One region of the Shewanella sp. NFH-SH190041 genome, then DNA from elsewhere that is predicted to be linked to it. Evidence: predicted binding sites of a transcription regulator. Region 1 holds the regulator's gene; each other region holds the start of a gene.

Region 1 (3,285 bases):
GTTTCGGTGCTTTAGCCGCCATGGACGATTTAACCCAGGATGTTCATATCGATGCAGCAAGCCAATTTGCCGACATCAAAAATAAGCTGGTCGTCTATCATGGGCCTGTGGTTGTTACCCAAGGTAGCATCAAGATCAAGGCCAGCGAATTAAGTGCAGATCAGAAAAAAGGCATCACCATCTTAATTGCTCGGGGCAAACCTGCGACTTATTCGCAGCGGATGGATAATGGCAAACTGGCCACCGCCAGTGCCAAAGAGATCCAGTACAACATTAATAAACGCACTCTGACCCTGATCGGAGACGCTGCAATTGAACAAGATGGCAGCCAGGTAACCGCCGAGCGCATCGTATACGACATCCAGAAACAGCAAATGAAAGCTGAGGGCAGTAAAAACCCGGCAGACCGTGTTATCACCATTATCAAACCGGAAAACTTCCAGGACGATGGTAAAAAAGCACCGTCTCAAACGCCGACTCAACATCTTCAGCAAGAGCAGCAAAACTGATGACGCAACTAACTTTGAAAGCCGCGCATCTGGCAAAAAGCTATAAAAGTCGTAATGTGGTTAAAGACGTCAGTCTGGAAGTCAAAACCGGGCAGATCGTCGGTCTACTGGGGCCTAACGGGGCAGGTAAAACCACCACCTTTTATATGGTCGTTGGCTTGGTTAAGAGTGACCGGGGACAGATTTTTATCAATGATGAAGACCTGACACTGGATCCCATGCATATGCGGGCACGCAAAGGCATTGGTTACTTGCCTCAGGAAGCCAGTATTTTCCGTAAATTATCCGTACGGGACAATATTATGGCAGTACTGCAGACCCGCAAAGATCTCACCCGGGATCAGCGTGAAGAGCAGCTGGAGCATCTGTTAGAAGAGTTCAACATTACCCATATCCGTGATTCCATGGGGATGGCCCTATCCGGCGGGGAACGCCGCCGGGTTGAAATTGCCCGAGCATTAGCGGCAAATCCTAAATTTATTCTTTTAGATGAACCATTTGCCGGTGTAGACCCTATTTCAGTTATCGATATCAAAAAAATTATTGAGCAACTGAGGGATAGGGGCTTAGGCGTACTGATCACCGACCACAATGTGCGCGAAACCCTCGATGTCTGTGAACACGCCTACATTGTCAGTCACGGTAACTTGATTGCGGAAGGAACTCCTGCTGAGATTCTAGATAACCAACAGGTGCGCACAGTGTACTTAGGCGAACAATTCAGGCTATAGTTAGGTTTAACGCCTTCAGACATGGCGCTGAGCGGCTCTTATCAGGAACCTTTCCGCTGCTCACCAGTATTTTCCATCACAAATATTCTAAACAGGGATTTGCGGTTATATGAAAGCGTCACTCCAGCTCAAACTGGGTCAGCAGTTAACCATGACGCCTCAGTTGCAACAGGCGATCAGATTACTGCAACTTTCATCTCTCGAGCTACAACAAGAAATCCAGCAGGCATTGGATGCAAATCCGCTGCTGGAGATGGATGAAGAGCAATACGAAGCAGACACAAAAGAACAGGACGCCATATCAGACGAAGAACAATACCGTACCGAGACGCCGGATAGTTCAACTGTCGATACCGCTGATGCTGTCACTCAGGAGTCAATGCCCGACGAACTTCCCATGGATACCACTTGGGATGAAGTCTATACCGCTTCACCAGTATCCTCAGGTGCTGCTGGACGTGATGACGATATGCCATTTCAAGGGGAAACCAGTGAAGGGCTTTATGAACATCTGGAGTGGCAGAAGAACCTGACCCCATTTTCTGATAATGACAATGCTATTGCCACCGCCATTATTGAAGCCATTGATGAACGCGGCTATCTGACTCAAACCACAGCAGAGATTCTCGAAGCATTAGGCGATGATGAAACCGAGTTGGACGAAGTTGAGGCTGTTCTAAAACGTATTCAGCATTTTGATCCTATTGGCGTTGGTGCCCGGGATCTCAGTGAATGCTTGCTAATCCAATTAGCCCAGTTTCCCTCTGAAACGCCACATATCGACAACGCACGATTACTGATTAAAGATTATCTGGAGCTGATTGCCGGGCGGGATTTTCGCACTTTAATGCGCAAGACTAAACTGAAAGAAGATGACTTGCGCGATGCCATCAATTTAATCCAGCAACTTAATCCACGCCCTGGATTGCTGATCAGTCGAGAGTCCGACGAATATGTCATTCCCGATGTTTCTGTCAGTAAGAAAAATGGCCGTTGGGTTGTAGAGTTAAACCCTGATTGCATGCCAAAACTCAGTGTTAATCAGCAATATGCAGCAATTGCACGCAGCAGCAAAAATCAATCTGATAGTCAATTTATCCGAGGGCACCTACAAGAGGCTAAATGGTTTATCAAAAGTCTCGAGAGCCGCAATGATACCCTGTTAAAAGTGGCCAATTGTATTGTACAGTTTCAACAAGGCTTTTTTGAATTCGGCGACGAAGCCATGAAACCCATGGTACTCAATGATATTGCTGAAGCGGTGGAAATGCATGAATCCACGATTTCTCGGGTAACAACCCAAAAATACATGCACACCCCTCGGGGCATTTTTGAACTGAAATATTTTTTCTCTAGCCACGTCGGAACCGAAGATGGCGGAGAATGCTCTTCAACTGCCATCAGAGCCTTTATCAAAAAACTGGTGGCTGCAGAGAACCAGAAGAAGCCATTAAGCGACAGTAAAATGGCACAGCTTCTGGCCGAACAAGGAATAAACGTGGCAAGACGGACCATCGCAAAATATCGAGAAGCGATGTTAATCCCGCCTTCCAATCAACGTAAGAGTTTATAAAACCACTGGGACAATGGAGGTAGATATCTATGCAAATCAACCTGACGGGGCATCACATCGAGATCACCGACTCATTGCGTGAGTATGTAGAGAGCAAATTTACAAAGCTTGAACGCCATTTCGAACAGATCAATAATGTCCACGTTGTGCTGAATGTTGAGAAAATGCAACAGAAAGCAGAAGCAAAATTACACCTTAATGGCGGTGAGATTTTTGCCACATCCGAACACGCGGACATGTATGCCGCCATTGACACCCTGATAGATAAACTCGATCGTCAGGTCATTAAACACAAAGAGAAGTTGACTAAACACTAACGATGGAACTCAGTACCATCCTGCAGCCGGAATGCACGACCTGTGCCACTCCGGGCAGTAAGAAAAAGGTACTGGAGCTGATTAGCGACCTAGTCGCCGCCCAGTACCCCACCCTTTCCGCTCAGGAAGTCTTTGAAAGTCTTCTTGCAAGGGAA
Region 2 (3,285 bases), 740 kb from region 1:
TCATGTCATCATCTTTATGCAAATCTGGAATTTGAATCGAGCCATCATCAGCGTAAGAGTATTCCGCCTCAGCCTGTTTCAGCATACCAAGCGTATCCGCAGCATATTGATCTTCTATCTCCGCCAACTCATTACCCAAAGCCGGCTCTGGCGGCAATTCGGCTGACTGAGGACTCATCAATCGACGCAACATAGGACGGATCACCGTCAGGATCAGGACCAAAATAACTAATGTGCCTATCGCTAATTTTACTGTGCGCCAAAACCAGGGTTGCTCCCATAATGGTGGCTCAGGGGCGGCTTCGATCAGTTGATCCATAAAAGGCACTGTTACCACCTCAATGGCATCCCCCCGCTCCGCACTAAAACCAATCGCCCCTTCCAGCAAACGGCGGATATTTGCCATCTCTTCTGCAGTACGTGGTACCCGGGTAATTTCACCATTTTCACCTTCTGGTCCAGGTTTAAAATCCACAGCAACAGACACACTAACCCGGCGTAATGTGCCAACCTGCTGTCGGGTATGACTAATAACCGTATCCAATTCATAATTGCGCGTGGCTTCTTTATGGCGCGAGCCACTGCTATTCGCAGCGGTTTCCTTTTCGTCGACCTGTTCAGGTATAGTGGACGCCATTGGCGGTTGATTGGTTAATGCACCGGGAATGCCCCCCGCTGAGCCGGTACTGGAGCTGTTTTCCACCGTCATCTCACTGCGCAGTGCTGGCAAATCTGGGTTATAACGTTTGGCCGTTTGCTCAACCGCAGTAAAATCCAGATTAACATCCACTTGGGAGGTAAAATTTTCTGGGCCCAGAATCGGGATCAAAATCGATTCAATCTTGGCGCGATATTCCGCTTCTTTTTGCTGAACGAGTTCCTGCTCTCGCCGAGCGCGGGCAGAGACCCCACTTTGGGAACCGGAATTTAACAGCCGACCATGGGCATCAGTCACCGTCACTCGACTGGGTTCCATACCATCAACAGCAGAAGCGACAATGTCGACCACAGCATCCACTTCCCCCTGCTCTAACCCGGCTCGACGGGTCGTCAACACCACGGTGGCACTGGGTTTAGAACGGTGACGGGAAAACACATTTTCTTTTGGTAGTGCTAAAATCACCTTGGCCCGGTTAACACTGTTCAGCTCGGCAATCGCCCGGGCAAGATTCATCTCCTGACTGGCTTTCAGCCGGGCCTGCTCCATCCGCTGGCTAACCCCAAACCCAGAATCTTTACTAAGGTAATCTTCCTGATTATCAGTTGCTTCGACTCCCTCACGGGATAGCAACATTTTCACATCCTGATATTTATCATCCGGCACCTTCACCACATCAAGATCCAGCTGATAATCAATACGGTGTTTATCCAGCACATCGAGCACCGACACCATCTGCTCGGTATTCATTTTCCCCAGTGGCCGATAATCCGGCTCCTGAGCCCAAAACATAATAAATACCGCCACCGCCAGACAGATTGCTAACGCCAGAACCATTGCGAGCTGGCGCAAAACATCCACACTGCCAAGCCCTGCCAAACCGGATTTATTTTCCTGGACAGTCCCACCCTCATCAGTGGTGACCACACCACTTTCGCCCACTACCATCTCTGTGCTCACCGTGCTACTCCGTTAACTCAGTTATGACAGCCAGTTATACCGGCATACTCATAATTTCTTTGTAGGCTTCCACCAGCTTATTGCGGACCTGCACTGTGGCTTCAAAAGCAACACTGGCTTTTTCCCGCGCAATCACGGTATCGGATAATGTCACGGTAGGATCCCCCAGCTCTAATGCAGTCGCCATTTGCGCGGAGTGAGACTGCAACTGGCTGACTTGGCCAACGGCTTGGGCTAACAGGGCACCGAAATCTTCACCACTGTGATTATTGATCTGCTGTATGGGATTCGCGGCAATACCGGCACTGGGAGCCACTTCTCCTTTCAACACCTGCATCTCTGCCAGCAATGGATTCGTTCCCAATTGCATTGCAACCTCCTGTAGTCAGAATCTTGACCTATAACAGGCCATTTAAGCTTAACAATGCAAAGAGTCTGCCACTCCCGGCCACCGACAGAGGAAATAGCAGATGAAGACGAATGAAGAGAGATAAACAGAAGGAATAAAAATAAGATTTATCACGTAATTAGTGACAGTACAGCGAACAGAGCAGAAACCGGGCTACTTGAGTTAACAGTAAAACAGCAGCCCTAAGCTGCTGTTTGGTTGAAGTAATATTCAGACCAGAGAAGAGAAGCTAATTAGCCCGAACCATCTCGCAGGATATACCCGCCAGCAAGCTTCAACCGGGAATAGCAATCCCCATATCCCGCATTTTAGCCATCTTATATCTCAGGGTTCGAGCGCTTATTCCCAGTTTTTCTGCCACCAGTTTACGGCTCCCCTGACACTGAGCCAGAGTTTCCAAAATAATCACATGCTCCTGAGCTTGTAACTCTCGTCCCAGCCCTTCAGGCTCATCCATTATCTGGCTTTGTTCTGGTTCATTAGGTATGCCCGCGGCAGTTGAGTCAAGGATAATATCATCAGCAGTAATGACCCCAGCTGTAGCTAAAATCATGGCGCGATGCATCACATTATCTAGCTCACGCACATTACCCGGCCACCTGTGACTCAGTAAACGGCGCCGGGCTGTATCATCAAGCTGTGGTACTGGTGTCACGCCGGAATGATGACCATGACGCTGCAGTAAAAACTCTGCCAGAGGTAAAATATCCTTAGGCCGCTGATGTAATGCAGGCCAAGCCAACGGAAACACATTGATACGGTAATAAAGATCCTCACGGAATTTACCCGCCTCCGCCATGGCTTTTAAGTCCCTGTTAGAGGTAGCCAAAACCCGCACATCCAATTTGATGGTTTTACGCCCACCCAGCCGCTCGACTTCACGCTCCTGCAGTACCCGCAATAATTTTGCCTGTAACGCTAAATCCATTTCCGAGATTTCATCTAGCAGCAGCGTCCCCCCCTGAGCTTGTTCAAATTTTCCCGGACAGGCTTGGTAAGCACCGGTAAATGCTCCTTTTTCATAACCAAACAAGGTTGCTTCGAGCATATTTTCCGGAATAGCAGCACAATTAATGGCTACAAACGGAGCCTGATTTCGACAACTGTGCTGATGGATAAAACGAGCCAGTACCTCTTTACCACTGCCACTGGGACCTGTGATCATCACAGAGGCGTCCGAGTTGGCAACCCGTTGAGCCAGCGTCAATAAAGCCTGACTTTTTTCATCAGCCACCACAGGCTGACAGGTATCCTGTAC
Region 3 (3,285 bases), 1.8 Mb from region 1:
GAATCAATCTGCCAATGGTGACTATGTTCCCCGTCCAGATCATCGCCCACTGACTAAATTTGAAGCCCGTGGCCAGCGTTTAGGTCATGGTGTTTGGGATCTGATGTTTGAGAAAACTTGCTAAAACATCAGTTAAGCCACAATAAGCAACCTTGGGAGTCAATATGGCAACAAACCGTAGCCGTCGTCTGCGTAAGAAATTACGGGTAGACGAATTTCAGGAACTGGGTTTTGACATTAACTGGACCTTTAATGCTGATGTCAGCGAAGCGCAGATAGACAGCCTGGTGGATAAATTCATCGATGAGGTGATTGAAGTCCGGGGTCTGGGATTCCATGGTGGCGGTCACCGTGAATGGGAAGGCATTATTGCTACCCAGAAATTGGGGAAATGCAGCGATGCTGATCGTGCCGCAGTTCAGGCTTTCTGGCAGGAACAGGGCGCATCAGATGTAGCTGTCAGTGAGCTTTACGATATTTGGTGGGGATAAATGCCGGCACCTGAACTACTTGAGCAATTGGTCGAGGAAGCAAGACCATTGCTAGGTCAGGGCAAGGTGGCAGACTATATCCCGGCGTTGGCCAAGGTCAACGCCAACAAATTGGGTATTGCTGTAACAACCCCTGATGGCGTGACAATCGGGGCTGGGGATTATCTCGAGCCCTTTTCGATTCAAAGTATTTCCAAAGTATTCAGCCTGACATTGGCGTTGACCCTGTACGAGGAAGATGAGATTTGGCAACGGGTAGGCAAAGAGCCTTCCGGCCATTCATTTAACTCATTGGTACAGGTGGAATTGGAGCGGGGAATTCCGCGCAATCCCTTTATTAATGCCGGTGCTTTGGTTATTTCCGATTTGCTACAAGGCCGACTGAGCGCACCTAAGCACCGTATGCTGGAGTTGGTGCGTAATCTATCCGGTAATCAGAATATTGCCTATGACAAGGTGGTCGCGCGCTCTGAGTTTGAACACAGCGCCCGTAATGCGGCGATTGCTTATTTGATGAAGTCATTTGGTAATTTCGATAATGACGTGGATACCGTATTGCGCAGTTATTTCCATTACTGTGCTATCCGTATGAGCTGTGCTGATCTTTCCCGGGCCATGATGTATCTGGCTAATAAGGGGCAGTCTTTGGCAGGAAAACAGCTTATTTCCCCCGTGCAAGCCCGTCAGCTTAATGCATTGCTGGCGACTTCTGGGCTATATGATGGTGCCGGTGAGTTTGCCTATCGGGTCGGTATGCCAGGTAAAAGTGGCGTGGGCGGCGGCATTATTGCGGTGATCCCTGGGGATATGTCTGTGTGCGTCTGGTCTCCGGCATTGGATATTCAAGGCAACTCTGTGGCGGGTACCGCTATACTGGAATCCTTAAGCCAGAATCTTGGCCGTTCGATTTTCTAGGATCTGTTACTCCTTTTAAGCGGATTTTAGCTGTAAAAATAATGGGATATTTCACTAACTTAGATGGTGAAATGTCTCATTTTTTTATTCTTTATCTCAGTTCCCTGTCCATCAAAATGATGGAAATTCAGTATAAACCGATATAAAACATATAGATAAAAATCTGGCATGGTCTTCGCTTTATTATCTTGCACTATCAAGGACAGATAATAAAAAACAAAGGAATACACTATGCGAATACTTGCCTGCCTCCCTCTGGTTGCTGCGTTATGCGGCGCTTTTCTCACCTCAATATACCCTAGCCCGGTTTGGGCTGAACCTACCGAGAGTTGTGACCTGTCATTTAACTATCATGTTAATTATCGCAATAACCTATTGGAATTAACTGGTGATGATAGCCAGCAATACCGTTTTTCAGCCCAAGGTGTGTGGCTTGATGGTCAGCGGTTAGCCCTTAATCCTCAACAATTAGCGCTGGCAGAAGAGTACCGCCAAGCGGTGATAAAGCAGTTGCCTGAAGTGATAGCTTTAGTAGATGACACCATGACTGTTGTTAACCAAGCCCTTTTGGCGTCTCTGGGGCCATTATTAGGGCAGGCACAGCAACAGCAGCTGAGTGACATCTTGCAACAGACCAAGTTAAAAGTGGCACGGCAGGTGGGGAGGGATAATGACGGCTTTCACCTCAATGCTACCGAGTATGCTTTTAGTGATGTATTTGATGCGGAGTTTGAGCAGCAGATAGCCGAGTTAGCGACGCAATCAATTGCCAGTTTTATGCTGCAGATGGGCATGGACATGCTGTCTAATAATACCAGCGACGCAGATAACAGTATCGATAAGTTCAGTACGCGGATGACTCAGATGGGCTCGCAAATTGAGCAGGCGGTGAATGACAGCAGCGAGCAACTAGAGCGGCGAGCAACTGGGGTGTGTCATACCTTGCGCAGTTTGGAGCAGTTAGAGCAGCAACTGACCACTGCGATACCAGCGCTAGCTAAGATGGATTTGGTCAATACCGCAGATTGATATTAATCGTCTGTACCTGATTAATTGGTAAATTGTTTTCGCTTTATCCCTGACATCTTTGCCCTCGTCAGTTATCCCGCTGGCGGGGGCTTTTTTTATGCGGATATTACTGTGTATTTTGCCTAAGTATGTTCCCTAAGTATGTTCCCGTGGCATGATGACATCGTGTGGTTTTTACCCCTTGTGTGTTGCAAAACATAACGGTAATTTTGACGGTAGCGTGATAGCGACAGAATGAATTTTTATCACAGCGTGAGTTAGCCCACGCTGTCGCAATCTTTAAATTCCTAATGTAATTAGTCATATATTAAACCTTCCATAGAGTCTGATATACTCGCGCCACCTTGTTTAGTTCAGTGCAGCAGCGCCAGGAGACAAGGATTTTGCCTTGGCTGAAAAATAAAACTTCTGATTTAGATGAAATTTTTCTTGCTGTTGCATTGTTCGCTATTTTATTTTCATAGTTTGCGTAAATGACCGGCCAGGGATCTGCCCGCCCCGGGATAAATATAATCAGCGATGCGTATAGCGTAAGGCGACTGCTATGTTAGAACTCTTAGAACCTATTGCGATTTTTACCCATGTGGCCAGGGCCGGCAGTTTTAGCGCTGCCGCCAGGCGGTTGGGCATTTCCAAATCCAAAGTGAGTACCCAAGTTGCGGATCTTGAACATAAGCTTGGTGTGCAGCTCATTCAACGTACCACCCGCAGCCTGAGTCTGACCGAAGCAGGTAACCTACTGTATGTCCAAGGCGAAGAGTTACTGCGGGATGCCGATCAGGCTATTGCCAGTGTGCATAATCTGAACGATGCCACCCGAGGGGTGTTGAAAGTCGGCATTTCCCAGTCT

What was found. The regulator sigma-54, encoded in region 1, starts transcription at its own class of promoters, with help from an activator protein. The targets are predictions, from matches to a motif close to GTTGGCACGNNNNTNGNNT.
Region 2: fliE (flagellar hook-basal body complex protein FliE) is a predicted target of sigma-54. The motif match lies at 2,043-2,061, and genes of this name have one in related genera.
Region 3: NFHSH190041_RS14290 (YggN family protein) is a predicted target of sigma-54. The motif match lies at 1,569-1,587, and genes of this name have one in related genera.

What each region holds. Positions count from the first base shown of each region.
Region 1 is NZ_AP026070.1:716,095-719,379, reverse strand. It holds gene lptA (lipopolysaccharide transport periplasmic protein LptA) at 1-509, shown strand, start outside; gene lptB (LPS export ABC transporter ATP-binding protein) at 509-1,240, shown strand; gene NFHSH190041_RS03185 (RNA polymerase factor sigma-54) at 1,350-2,813, shown strand; gene hpf (ribosome hibernation promoting factor) at 2,843-3,130, shown strand; gene ptsN (PTS IIA-like nitrogen regulatory protein PtsN) at 3,133-3,285, shown strand, end outside.
Region 2 is NZ_AP026070.1:1,458,949-1,462,233, reverse strand. It holds gene fliF (flagellar basal-body MS-ring/collar protein FliF) at 1-1,606, opposite strand, end outside; gene fliE (flagellar hook-basal body complex protein FliE) at 1,653-1,988, opposite strand; gene NFHSH190041_RS06435 (sigma-54-dependent transcriptional regulator) at 2,302-3,285, opposite strand, start outside.
Region 3 is NZ_AP026070.1:3,217,796-3,221,080, reverse strand. It holds gene trmB (tRNA (guanosine(46)-N7)-methyltransferase TrmB) at 1-124, shown strand, start outside; gene NFHSH190041_RS14300 (50S ribosome-binding protein YggL) at 165-491, shown strand; gene glsB (glutaminase B) at 492-1,406, shown strand; gene NFHSH190041_RS14290 (YggN family protein) at 1,638-2,435, shown strand; gene NFHSH190041_RS14285 (LysR family transcriptional regulator) at 2,980-3,285, shown strand, end outside.